Regions from separate parts of the Lysobacter sp. HA35 genome, predicted to be linked through region 2. Evidence: predicted binding sites of a transcription regulator. Region 2 holds the regulator's gene; each other region holds the start of a gene.
What was found. The regulator HrcA, encoded in region 2, represses chaperone genes, less so after heat shock. The targets are predictions, from matches to a motif close to TTNGCACTCNNNNNNNNNGAGTGCNAA.

Region 1 (4,329 bases), 2.3 Mb from region 2:
CCACGCCGGACAGGACGAAGTGGAAGCCGTGATTTAGCCTATCTTCACGAAACGCGACATGTGTCACATATCGGACGCCCTGCGACGAACGGTCGGGCAGGCTCGGACCGGGCCATGCCGTGCTTGGCCCAAAGCCGGTCGCCCAAAGAAAAAGCCCCGCTTTCGCGGGGCTTTTCGTGTTGCGGTGCAGCGGAAAGCGGGACTTAGAAGTCCATGCCGCCCATGCCGCCCATGCCACCGCCGCCGCCCATGGCCGGCTCGTCCTTCTTCGGCAGCTCACCGACCATCGCTTCGGTCGTGATCATCAGGCCGGCGATCGACGCGGCGTTCTGCAGCGCGGTACGCGTGACCTTGGTCGGATCCAGGATGCCGGCCTCGATCATGTCGACATACTCGCCGGTCGCGGCGTTGTAGCCGTACGCGCCATTGCCTTCGACGACCTTGTTGACGATGACCGACGGCTCTTCGCCGGCGTTGGTCACGATCTCGCGCAGCGGCGCTTCCATCGCGCGCAGGGCGATCTGGATGCCGTGGTTCTGGTCTTCGTTCGCACCGGTCAGGCCCTTGATCGCGGCCTTCGCGCGCAGCAGCGCAACGCCGCCGCCCGGAACGATGCCTTCCTCGACCGCCGCACGCGTGGCGTGCAGGGCGTCTTCGACGCGCGCCTTCTTTTCCTTCATTTCGATCTCGGTCGACGCACCGACCTTGATCACCGCGACGCCACCGGCGAGCTTGGCAACGCGCTCCTGCAGCTTCTCGCGGTCGTAGTCGGAGGAGGTCTCCTCGATCTGCGCCTTGATCTGCTTGATGCGGCCTTCGATGCCACCGGTTTCGCCGGCGCCGTCGATGATGGTGGTGTTCTCCTTCGAGACCTGCACCTTCTTCGCGCGGCCGAGATCCTTGATCGTCGCCTTCTCGAGCTGCAGGCCGACTTCCTCGGAGATCACGGTGCCGCCGGTGAGGATCGCCATGTCTTCCAGCATCGCCTTGCGGCGATCACCGAAGCCCGGCGCCTTGACCGCGCACACCTTGACGATGCCGCGCAGCGTGTTGACGACGAGGGTCGCCAGCGCTTCGCCTTCGACTTCCTCGGCGATGATCAGCAGCGGCTTGCCGGCCTTGGCCACGCCTTCGAGCACGGGCAGCAGGTCACGGACGTTCGAGATCTTCTTGTCGTGCAGCAGGATGAACGGGTCGTCCAGCTCGGCCTGCATCGACTGCTGGTTGTTGATGAAGTACGGCGAGAGGTAGCCGCGGTCGAACTGCATGCCCTCGACGACGTCGAGCTCGTTCTCGAGGCCCGAACCGTCTTCAACCGTGATCACGCCTTCCTTGCCGACCTTGTCCATCGCCTGCGCGATGAGGTCGCCGATGTTCTGGTCGGAGTTGGCCGAGATCGCACCGACCTGCGCGATTTCCTTGCTCGTCGACGACGGCTTGGAGATGTTCTTCAGCTCGGCGACGGCAGCGGTGACCGCCTTGTCGATGCCGCGCTTGAGGTCCATCGGGTTCATGCCGGCGGCGACCGCCTTCATGCCCTCGCGGATCAGCGCCTGTGCGAGCACGGTCGCGGTCGTGGTGCCGTCACCGGCGTTGTCGGAGGTGCGCGAAGCGACTTCCTTCACCATCTGCGCGCCCATGTTCTCGAACTTGTCGGCCAGTTCGATCTCCTTGGCGACGGACACGCCGTCCTTGGTGATCGTCGGCGCGCCGAAGCTCTTCTCGAGCACGACGTTGCGGCCCTTCGGGCCGAGCGTTGCCTTGACGGCATTGGCGAGCACGTTGACACCGCGCAGCATCTTGGCGCGCGCGTCCTCACCGAAACGAATTTCCTTGGCAGCCATTTGCAATTACCTCTGTCAGCTAAAAGTGTTCAAAAAGGAGATGCGGGTACGGAAGGACGCGATCAGCCGAGGACCGCGAAGATGTCGTCTTCCTTCACCACCAGGTACTCGGTGCCGTCCAGCTTCACTTCCGTGCCGCTGTACTTGCCGAAGAGCACCTTGTCGCCGACCTTGACCTTCGGGGCGCGCAGGTTGCCGTTGTCGAAGGCCTTGCCTTCGCCGACCGCGACGACTTCACCCTTGATCGGCTTTTCGGTGGCCGAATCGGGGATGACGATGCCACCGGCCGAGACCTTTTCTTCTTCCATGCGCTTGATGACCACGCGGTCGTAGAGCGGCTTGATGTTCATGCACGAACCTCCGGCTAAGCGATTAAGTGATTGAAATTACAGCGAAAGACGGGAAATTTTAGCAGTCGACGCCCGCGAGTGCCAAACACCGGGCGTGATGCGCCCGCATCGCGGACGGGGCGGGATATGGGATGCGCCTCGCGGCTTTCAAGGGCCAGCGGGCGAAAAAGTTCGGACGAACCCGAGGCCTGCGGTCGTCACAAGTACGAAACGCGCAGACAAAAAAAGAGCGCGTCCCGAAGAAACGCGCTCTCGGCTTTTGAGGATGGCTATCCGAGCTCGCGCGATCCGGCGCGTCTCCCCAAGAACCCGTGACCCCATGTCTGCCGACGGTCCCTGTCGACGTGGGGCGATTGTGGGCGGTCCACGTCACCCGCGCCACCCCGCCGCTACCGATAGAGACGTCCGATTCCGGTAGCGGATGGAAACCGGACATTTATGAAATCGTATTCATTCCCGGGTTTCATCCACCCTTCATCCAATAGTGTGACCCGAAGCGCACCTCATGCCGGTTTTATTGGTAGCGAGGTGAAAAACGGTAAACTCGGCCCTCGGGCGTCATTTTCACTGACGCGGAGCGTCACTTTCGATGAATTCCCAGCAGCGAATCCGCCTCGCCCGACGCCACGCTGGCCTGTCGCAGTCGGCGCTGGCCGAGGCCGTCGGCGTCCAGCGCAGTGCGGTGAGCCACTGGGAGGCCGTGCAGGGCAAGAGCCCGAGCATGTCCAACCTGCGCCGCGTGGCGACGGTGACCGGCGTGCAGTTCGAATGGATAGCGACGGGCCGCGGCCGCATGGCGCTGTCGGCCGACGACGCGATGGACGGCGTCGCCGCGGTGGACGCCACGATGGTGGACGAGCCGCTCGAGCTGCGCATGCTCACCGCCTTCCGTAGCCTGCCGCCGCGCAGTCAGGCGCCACTGGTGGAACTGATGGAACAGATGGCCGCGCTGCGCACCGGCCGCTCCCGCAGTTCCAAGCGCGAAACCTGAGGCCGCGCGCGGCCGCTCGCTACAATCGACGCATGCACGCCGTCGTCCTTCATTGCACCTGCCCGGACGCGGCGACGGCCGATCGCATCGCGACCGCGCTGGTTGACGAACGCCTCGCCGCCTGCGTGCAGCAACTGCCCGGCCTGCGCTCGACCTACCGCTGGGAAGGCCGCGTCGAACGCGCCGACGAGATCCTGCTGCTGATCAAGACGGCGGACGACCGCATCCCCGACGTCATCGGTCGCGTACAGACCTTGCACCCCTATGACGTGTCCGAACTGCTCGCGCTCGATGCGACGGCCGGCGCACCCGCCTACCTCGACTGGGTGATCGCCCAGAGCCGACCGAATGCCTGACCTGTTGCGCCGGATCGCCGGCACCTGTTTCCTGCTCCTCGCCGCGGTGTCGTTGCGCGCGCACGCGATCACGCCCGATCAGCTGCCGCCGGTCGACAGCGTGTTTGTGCCGAGCGCGCGTTACACCGACGGCGCGATCGAAGTGCGCTGGACGATCGCGAAGGGCTACTACCTGTATCGACATCGCATCGGCGTGCAGGCCGACGCCGGCTTCGACGCGGGCGCAGTGCGGCTGCCCAAGGGGAACGCGCATCACGACGAATTCTTCGGCGACGTCGAGACCTATCGCGATGCGCTCGTCGCCACGCTGCCGGGCACGCCGTCGGCCGCCACCACTGTCGTGACGATCAAGTACCAGGGCTGCGCGGATGCGGGCGTCTGCTATCCGCCGCAGACGCGACGACTGACTGTCGACCTGCCTCTCGCGAACATGGCGCCTGCGTCCGCACTCGGCCGCTCGCCTTTCGCGCTCGCACGCGGCGCGACCGGCGGCGTCGACGCCGCACCGCTGCCGGCCGAAGACGCGTTCCGTTTCGAAGCGATTCCCGGCACGTCGAACGCCGTGCTGGTGCGCTTCTCGCCGGCGCCGGGCTACTACCTGTATCGCGATCGCACCACGTTCCAGCTCGATGCCGCGTCGCGCGCTGCGGGCTTCGCGCTCGCCGCGCCGCGCTGGCCGCAGGCGCGCATGCATCGCGACGAACATTTCGGCGACGTCGCGGTGTATTTCGACCCGGTCGACCTGACGTTGCCGGTGACGCGCACCGCGACGACCGCGCGAACGCTCA
Region 2 (4,329 bases):
GAGGCGCCGGCGAGGATCTCGCCGTCCTTGGTGTACGCGATGACGGACGGCGTGGTGCGGTCGCCCTCCGCGTTCTCGATGACCTTCGCCTTGCCGCCTTCCATGACCGCGACGCACGAGTTCGTGGTGCCGAGGTCGATACCGATGATCTTGCCCATGGGGTTGCTCCTGCCAATTCGTGAATTCGGGGGCGCTGGGTCAGCGCCGATAAGCCGTATCTATGGACCGCTGGCGCCGGTTCAAGGCGCCGGATGCGATCAGGACTGCGCGATTACCACCAACGCGGGGCGTAACAGCCGCTCGTTCAGCAGCCAGCCCTTCTGGTAGACCTGCACGACGTGGTTGTCGGGCGTGTCGCCGCCCGGAACCATGCTCATGGCCTGGTGGTGGTCGGGATTGAACGGCTGGCCCTTCGGGTCGACCGGGACGAGGCCGTTGTCCGACGCCACCTTCAACAGCTGCCGGAGCGTGAGTTCCATGCCCTCGCGCAGCGCGCCGGCATCGGCCGACGCCTGCGAAAGGCCGGCTTCAAGGCTGTCGATCACCGGAAGCAGCTCGCCGAGCAGGCGCTCATTCGCGAACTTACGGGCGGTATCCATGTCGCGCGCGATGCGGCGACGCTGGTTCTCGAGCTCCGCGCGCTCGCGCAGCGAATCCTCGCGAAGCTGGGTGAGTTCGCTGGTCGCGCTGTCGAGCTGCGTCTGCAGCGCGGCACAGCAATCCTTCACGCCTTCGCCGGCGGGCGGCTGCGCCGGGTCGGCGCCGGGTTGCACGGTCTGTTCGGTGGTCATCGCAGGCCTGTCTCCTTCGCGCGGGTCGCGCGCCGGGCCAGCTATGGGGCCGTCGACCGCCGATTCAAGGCTTCAGCTGCCGCGATCGCCCGTGTTCAGCGCATCGCCGAGGATGTCCGCCGCGGCCTGCACGACCGGGATTACGCGGTCGTAGGCCATGCGTGTCGGGCCGATCACGCCCAGCACGCCGAGCACCCGACCGCCCGAACCGTACGGCGCGGTGACCAGCGAGACGCCGTCCAGCGGCGCCAGCCCGGTCTCCTCGCCGATGAAGATGCGCACACCGGGCGCCTGTGCGGTACGCTCCAGCAGCTGCAGAATCTCGCGCTTGCGGGAGAACGCGTCGAACAGTTCCCGCAGGCGCTCGATGTCGGCCAGTTCCTGCACGCCCATCAGGCGCGTCTGGCCCGCGACCAGCATGTCCTCGTCGCCCGGCACCAGCACCTGCTCGGCGAGTTCGATCGAGCGGTCCATCAGGCGATGCAATTCGTCCTGCGCGGTGCGCATTTCGTGCAGCAGGATCGCGCGGATCTCCGCGAGCGGCCGGCCCGCAAAATGCTGGTTGAGGTAGTTGGCGACGCGTTCCAGCTCGCCCGATTCGAACGGCCGACGCGCCTGGATGATGCGGTTCTGCACGTCGCCGTCGGAGAACACGAGGATCGCGAGCACGCGCTGCTCGTCGATCTGGACGAAGTCGATGCGGCGGAACGCGAATTGCTCGCGGCCCGGCACGCTGACGACGCCGACGAAATGCGTCATCGCGGACAGAAGTTCGGTCGTGCTGCCGAGCAGCGCCTGCGTGCCGGAACCGGTGGGCAGCTCGCCACGCAGCCGCGCCATCTCGCCGTCTGGTAACGGACTGACCTGAAGGAGCGAGTCGACGAAGAGCCGGTAGCCCTGCGCGGTCGGGATGCGGCCGGCGGACGTATGCGGCGCGCTGAGCAGCCCAGCATCCTCGAGGTCGGACAGGATGTTGCGGATGGTCGCTGCGCTGACGTCGAGCCCCGCATGGCGCGCCAACGTCTGCGACCCGACCGGTTCGCCGTTGCGGATGTAGCGCGCGATCAGCGTGCGCAGCAGCTGCCGCGCGCGGGGATCCTGGCTGGGGTCGAGGGGACGGCGGCTCATGTCGGACCTATAAGCTGCGGGCAGCGGGCGTGCAAGCGATGTCGTCGCTTCGCGTGCGACGCCGGGCCGGGCACAATTCGCGCCATGCTGACCCAACTCTCGCTGAAGCAGTTCGCCGTCGTCACGGGGGCCGAACTCGAATTCGGACCCGGCCTCACGGTGATTTCCGGCGAAACCGGCGCCGGCAAGTCGTTGCTGGTCGACGCGTTGGGGCTGATTTCTGGCCTGCGCGCGGACAGCGGCGTCGTCCGCCACGGCGCGGATCGCGCCGAACTCTCGGCCGCGTTCGACCTCGCCGACGCCATCGCCGCGCGCGACTGGTTGCGCGAGAACGAACTCGACGACGAGGACGAGCCCGGCACCTGTCGCATCCGTCGCGTAATCCGCGCCGACGGCGGGTCGAAGGCATGGATCAACGGTCGACCGGCGACGATCGCGCAGCTCACCGAACTGGCCGGCCATCTCGTCGAGATTCACGGCCAGCACGAGCACCAAGCGCTGCTGTCGCGTACGAGCCAGCTCGCGCTGCTCGATGCGTTCGGGCGCACGGATGGAGAACTCGCGCAGGTCGCGCCCGCCGCGGCTGCATGGAGCGAACTGTTGCGCGAGCGCGATCGCTTGTCGTCGCAGGGTGACGTCTCCGATCGAATCGAATGGTTGCAGCACCAGCTCGACGAACTCGAGCGCGAAGACATCGAGCCGGACAGCATCGAGAAGCTGCAGTCCGACCATCGCCGCTTTGGTCACGCGACCGCGCTGATAGCGGCCTGCGACAACGCGTTCTCGCGCCTCGGCGGCGATGACGGCCCGTCGATTTCGCGCGTTCTCGGCCAGGTTCGCGCCGAGCTTGCGCGTGCGACCGAACATGAGCCGCGGCTCGGTGAAGTCGACGGAATGCTCGACCTCGCGACGATCCAGATCGACGAAGCGATCGCCGCGCTGGATCGCGTGCGAAGCGATCTCGATATTGATCCGGACACGTTCGAACGCCTCGAACATCGCCTCGGCCGCGTGCACGAACTCGCACGCAAACATCGCGTGCAGGCCGAGCAGCTTGGGGTGCGTCGGGATGCGATCCGCGAGGAAGTCGAGGCCTTACGCACAGCCGGGGAGCGCCTGGAAAAGCTCGACGGCGAGATCGCGCGCGCAACATCCGCATGGCGCGACGCGGCATCGAAACTGACTTCCGCTCGCACTGCAGCGGCTCACTCGCTCTCGTCGCAAACGACGACGTTGATGGGCGAACTCGGCATGGGCGGCGGCACGTTCGAAGTTGCGTTCGAACCGACCACTACGGAACGCCCCGACCCGAACGGCGCGGAACGCATCGAGTTCATGGTGAGCGCGAATCCCGGTCAGCCGACACGCCCGCTGCGCAAAGTGGCGTCGGGCGGCGAACTTGCCCGCATCTCGCTCGCAATCGAAGTCGCGTCGCTCGGTCTGGATGCAGTGCCCACAATGATCTTCGACGAGGTCGACACCGGCATCGGCGGCGCGATCGCGCACATCGTCGGTCAAAAACTGCGTGCGCTTGGCCATCGCCGCCAGGTGCTGTGCGTCACCCATCTGCCCCAGGTCGCCGCGCAGGGTCATTCGCACTACCGCGTCATGAAATCCAAGAGCGACGGCGTGACGCAGAGCGAAGTCGTCGCACTATCGCCGGCGGAACGACAGGACGAGCTTGCGCGCATGCTCGGCGGCGTCGAACTCACGCGCGAGGCGCGTGCTGCGGCGAAACGACTTCTGCAGGATGTGAGCTGACGTCGCGTTGCGACGCGACCGGAACTCAGCCGGTCTTCTTGCGCCGCACGTACAACACCAGCGAATGCGCTTCGATGTCGTAGCCGTGTTCGGCTGCGATGCGCTGCTGCAGCGCTTCGATCTCGGCGCTTTCGAACTCGATGATCTTGCCGGTGTCCACGTCGACCATGTGGTCGTGGTGCTCGCCGCGATCGAGTTCGTACACCGATTGGCCCGACTCGAAATGGTGCTTGAGCACCAGCCCGGCGGCTTCGAACTGCGTCAGCACGCGGTAGACCGTCGCAAGGCCGATGTCCTCGCCGTCTTCGAGCAGGCGGCGATAGATGTCTTCCGCGGTCATGTGCCGCGTCTGCGCGCGTTCGAGAACGTCGAGGATGCGCAGTCGCGGGTGGGTGACCTTCAGGCCGACATTGCGCAGGTCTTGCGATTCCATCGAAGCTCCGGGACGGCCGCGATGCGCAGCCCGACGGGACGGGAGATCGCCCGGCCGCACGCTCAACCGGAGCTGACGCGGCGCACCGCGCGGGGTGCGGCAGGCGGGCGGCAGTGTATCATCCGCCGGTCCCACGACCCTCGTCGTGTCGAGTGTTCTGACCCATGCGAAAGCTGCTTCCCGTCCTCGTCGCCACCCTGCTCACCGCAGGCTGCG
Region 3 (4,329 bases), 1.4 Mb from region 2:
CCTGTATCTCACCGACGGCCCGTACGCGAACCCATATGAACTGATGACGTTCTACGACAACCACGACATGGCGCGCCTCGACGCGAGTGATGCGGGTTTCATCGACGCCGACAACTTCCTGTTCACCGCGCGCGGCATTCCGGTGATCTATTACGGCTCGGAGGTCGGCTTCGAGCGCGGTGCAGTCGAACACACCGGCAACCGCAACTACTTCGGCCAGTCGCGCATCGAAGAAGCGAAGCGCAATCCGATCCACGACGCTCTGCGTCGCATCGCGCATGTTCGTGCTGCGACGCCGGCATTGCAGCGCGGCCTGCAGGTGAACCTCGAGTTCAAGGGCGACGTCGCGTCGTTCTACCGCGTGATCCAGACCAGCGACGTGCACCAGACCGCGCTGGTGCTGCTCAACAAGGGCGACGCGCCGGCGATGTTCGCCATCGACCGCATGCTCCAGCGCGGCAATTGGCAGGCGCGCATCGGTGGCCGCACGTTCGCGGTGGGTGGCGACGGTCGCATCTCGGTTCCGGTGCCGGCGCATGGCGTCGAAGTGCTCGTCCTCGATGCGCCGCTGACGCAGCCGGAGCTGCTCCGCGCCGTGCAGGACGCGGCGGTGCGTGCACGGCGCCACTGAGGCGGCTGCATCCCGTCGACGCGGCAGTCCGTATATCGGGTTTGCCCGATTCGGATCATCCTCGATGCGATTCCACTGCCTGATCGCCGGCGCCGCGCTGGCGGTCGCCGCCGCCGCCGTGAGCGGCTGCCAGTCGCTGGTGTTCGCAGTCGCGAATCGGGGGCTCGAGGCGCCCACGGCGACCGTCGTGTATGCCGCGGATCGAGGACTGTCGCTCGACATCTATCGCCCGGCGACCGCCACGTCGGCGACACCGGTCGTGGTGTTCTTCTACGGCGGTTCCTGGCAGACCGGTCAACGCGAGGACTACCGCTTCGTAGGCCGTCGCCTCGCCGGCGAGGGCATCCTGGCCGTGGTCGCCGACTACCGTCTGTGGCCGCGCGCAGGCTTTCCGGGCTTCGTCGAGGACGGTGCGCAGGCGGTCGCCTGGACGCGAGAGCACGCCGCAGCGTACGGCGGTGATCCGCGCCGCCTGTTCGTGGCCGGGCATTCCGCCGGCGCACAGATCGCCGCGCTGATCGGCGCCGACCCACGGTGGCTCGCGCCGCACGGCATGCAGCCGCGCGATCTGGCGGGCGTCATCGGGTTGTCGGGCCCGTACGACTTCCACATCGGCCCCGATCTCGCGCCGATCTTCGGCCCGCCCGCGCAGTGGCCGCTCGCGCAGGCGGTCGGCCAGGTCGACGGCGACGAGCCGCCCTTCCTGTTGGTGCACGGTGATGCGGACACCACGGTCGGCGCCGCGCAGAGTCGCGAACTCGCGCGTCGGCTTAGCGCGCAGCACGAACCGGTGTCGCTGGTGATCCTGCCGAGCGGCGGGCACTTGGCGACGATCGCGGCGCTGTACGACCCGTCGCGCAACCCCGAGGTACTCACGTCGATCCGGCGCTTCGTCGATGCACCGCGCGCGGCGCGGTGACTACGTGGCGCGCTACCCCGAGACGAAGGACGACTTCCGCACCATCAGCGCCGCCGGCAGCATCGCGCTCTCCGCCGGTTCGTCGCGCACGAGTTGCATCAGCGTGGCGACGAGCAGCTGACCCGCACGCTGGGTGTCCTGCACCACCGTGGTGAGCGGCGGGGTGGCGAAGCGCGCCATCGGGATGTCGTCGAAGCCCACGACGGAGACGTCGTCGGGAATGCGCAGACCGGCCTCGCGGAGCGCGCGCATCGCGCCGAGCGCGATCAGGTCGCTTGCAGCAAATACCGCGTCGAACGGGCGACCACGCGCGAGCAACTGGATCGCGGCGGCATGGCCCGATTCCTCGCTGGTCTCGGCATCCACCTGCAACGCGCGGTCAAGCCGCCCGAGGCCGGCGTCAACCAGCGCCCGCTCGCAGCCGGTGTAGCGATCGAGGAACTCCGGGTAGTGGCTCGACGCATGGCCGAGGAAGGCGATGCGTCGCCGCCCGCAGGCGATCAGGTGCTGCCCCGCAAGCTGCCCGCCGTGCACGTTGTCGCAGCCGATCGACACGCCCGGCTGGTCGTGGGCCACCGCACCCCAGCGCACGAAGTGCGTGCCGCGCTCGACCAGCGCCGACAGCTTGTCGCGATAGAGCTCGTAGTCGCCGTAGCCGAGCAGGATCAGCCCGTCCGCCTTCATCGAGTCCTCGTAGTCCGAATGCCAGTCCTCGGACAGCTGCTGGAACGAGACCAGCAGGTCCTGCCCGTGGCGGGCGCAGGCGCGGGTGATCGAGCCCAGCATCGACAGGAAGAACGGGTTGATGTGCGACTCGTCGGGCGTCGGGTCCTCGAACAGCAGGAGGGCGAGGGTGCCGGACTTCTGCGTGCGCAGGCTGGAGGCGCGGCGGTCGACCTTGTAGTTGAGCTCGCGGGCGACGGCCTCGACCCGCTTGCGCGTCTCCTCGTTGACCAGCGGGCTGCCGCGCAGCACGCGGGACACGGTCGCCTGCGAAACCCCCGCCCGGTAGGCGATGTCGAAGGAGGTCGGCCTGGTTCGCTTGGTCATTCGGGCGGCAGTGTAGCCGCCGCTGGTCGCCCGCACCGGACCCTGCCATCGGTCAGGGCTGGAAAAGCGGCTCGCGCGCCCGCATGCCGAGGATTCAGCTCCATACCGCCGGTTTTACGCGTCATGAACGGTCCGATTGAGAGAATTCCGCTTTCGTCGTCCCATGGATGCAACGGTCCGGAACTCCCGGACCCTTTAGCAGTCCAATAACCCGACTGCTAACCTAGAGCCTATGACCCAGACAGCCACCACCGCTCTCGTTCCCAACAGCCTGCCGGCCGTGTCGGCGGTCGGGCTGAGCCCGCTCGGCTCGCTCGAGGCCTATATCGGCGCGGTCAACCGCATCCCCGTGCTCACCGTCGACGACGAGCAGCGCCTTGCGCGCCGCTACCGCGACGAGGAGGACCTCGACGCCGCTCGCGAGCTGGTGCATTCGCACCTGCGCTTCGTCGTGCATGTCGCCCGTGGCTACAACGGCTACGGCCTCGGCATCGGCGACCTCATCCAGGAAGGCAACATCGGCCTGATGAAGGCGGTGAAGCGCTTCGATCCCGACCAGGGCGTTCGCCTGGTCAGCTTCGCGGTGCACTGGATCCGCGCCGAGATGCACGAGTTCATCCTGAAGAACTGGCGCATCGTGAAGGTCGCCACGACCAAGGCGCAGCGCAAGCTGTTCTTCAACCTGCGCAAGAGCAAGACGCGCCTGGGCTGGATGAACGCGGAGGAGGTGCGTGCGGTCGCGGCTGACCTCAACGTGTCCGAGCGCGAAGTGCTCGAGATGGAGTCGCGTCTTTCAGGTCGCGATATCGGCTTCGATGCGCCGGACGATGGCGACGAGGACGGCCCGCCGTCGCCGGTCGCGTATCTGCGTGCGCAGGGCGAGGACCCGTCGCAGCTGTACGAGCGCGAGGACGACGAGGGCAGCAAGCTCGACGTCCTGCGCGACGGTCTGTCCGAACTCGACGCGCGTTCGCGCGACATCATCCGTCGTCGCTGGCTCGACGAGGACAAGGTGACGTTGCAGGAACTCGCCGACGAATACGGTGTGTCGGCCGAGCGCATCCGCCAGATCGAGGCGAACGCACTCAAGAAGATGCGCGCACTGTTCACAGCGTAAGCGGCGACACGAGTCTCACGGTGGGCGGCCCGGGAAACCGGGCCGTTCGCATTTGTGCGTCCGCAAACATCTGTTGCAACCGCCGCTCACGCGCCGCGTTCGACCGATTCGCTATATCGAAGTGCCCATCGGAGCGTCGCCATGGATCCGACCCCGCCAGCGCCTGCTACGCATCTCGACCCCGCCACTGCGGCCGCGCAGGTCAGCCTTCGCTTCGAGCGATGGTTCGCCGAACGAGAACTCGGCCTGCCCGCGGAAACGCGCGCGGAGTTCATCGAGATGGGCATGCAGGCTTTGCAGCGTTGGCCCGATCGCTCGACCGGCGATGTTCTCGACGAGCTGATCGCGGAACTCGACGAGCGACTTGCCGCGATCGCGAACGAGGAGGGTCGCAGCGGCGATGCACGCGAGCCGGCGCGTTCCGGGCTCAGTCGGTTGTTCGGTCGACGCGGCAATCGCCCGCACTGATGCGCGCGGAGCTCGTCCGCCAGAGCCGTTTCATCAGCCGCGTACTGCGGCATTCGCCGCAGTCGATCGGCCTGTCGCTGGACGACGCGGGTTGGGCCGATGTCGATGAACTGCTTGCGGCGGCCGCGGCGCACAGCGTCGCGT

Region 1: a site for HrcA is predicted at 2,253-2,279, ahead of groES (co-chaperone GroES). Genes of this name have one in related genera too.
Region 3: a site for HrcA is predicted at 2,796-2,822, ahead of rpoH (RNA polymerase sigma factor RpoH). Genes of this name have one in related genera too.

What each region holds. Positions count from the first base shown of each region.
Region 1 is NZ_JBSSDY010000001.1:3,206,985-3,211,313, reverse strand. It holds gene groL (chaperonin GroEL) at 204-1,844, opposite strand; gene groES (co-chaperone GroES) at 1,907-2,194, opposite strand; gene ACVWZN_RS15660 (helix-turn-helix domain-containing protein) at 2,784-3,185, shown strand; gene cutA (divalent-cation tolerance protein CutA) at 3,218-3,541, shown strand; gene ACVWZN_RS15650 (protein-disulfide reductase DsbD domain-containing protein) at 3,534-4,329, shown strand, end outside.
Region 2 is NZ_JBSSDY010000001.1:897,841-902,169, reverse strand. It holds gene dnaK (molecular chaperone DnaK) at 1-158, opposite strand, end outside; gene grpE (nucleotide exchange factor GrpE) at 258-791, opposite strand; gene hrcA (heat-inducible transcriptional repressor HrcA) at 864-1,919, opposite strand; gene recN (DNA repair protein RecN) at 2,004-3,680, shown strand; gene fur (ferric iron uptake transcriptional regulator) at 3,706-4,113, opposite strand; gene ACVWZN_RS04525 (outer membrane protein assembly factor BamE) at 4,278-4,329, shown strand, end outside.
Region 3 is NZ_JBSSDY010000001.1:2,309,591-2,313,919, reverse strand. It holds gene ACVWZN_RS11405 (alpha-amylase family glycosyl hydrolase) at 1-631, shown strand, start outside; gene ACVWZN_RS11400 (alpha/beta hydrolase) at 696-1,550, shown strand; gene ACVWZN_RS11395 (LacI family DNA-binding transcriptional regulator) at 1,563-2,600, opposite strand; gene rpoH (RNA polymerase sigma factor RpoH) at 2,833-3,717, shown strand; gene ACVWZN_RS11385 (hypothetical protein) at 3,859-4,185, shown strand; gene ACVWZN_RS11380 (RNA 2'-phosphotransferase) at 4,185-4,329, shown strand, end outside.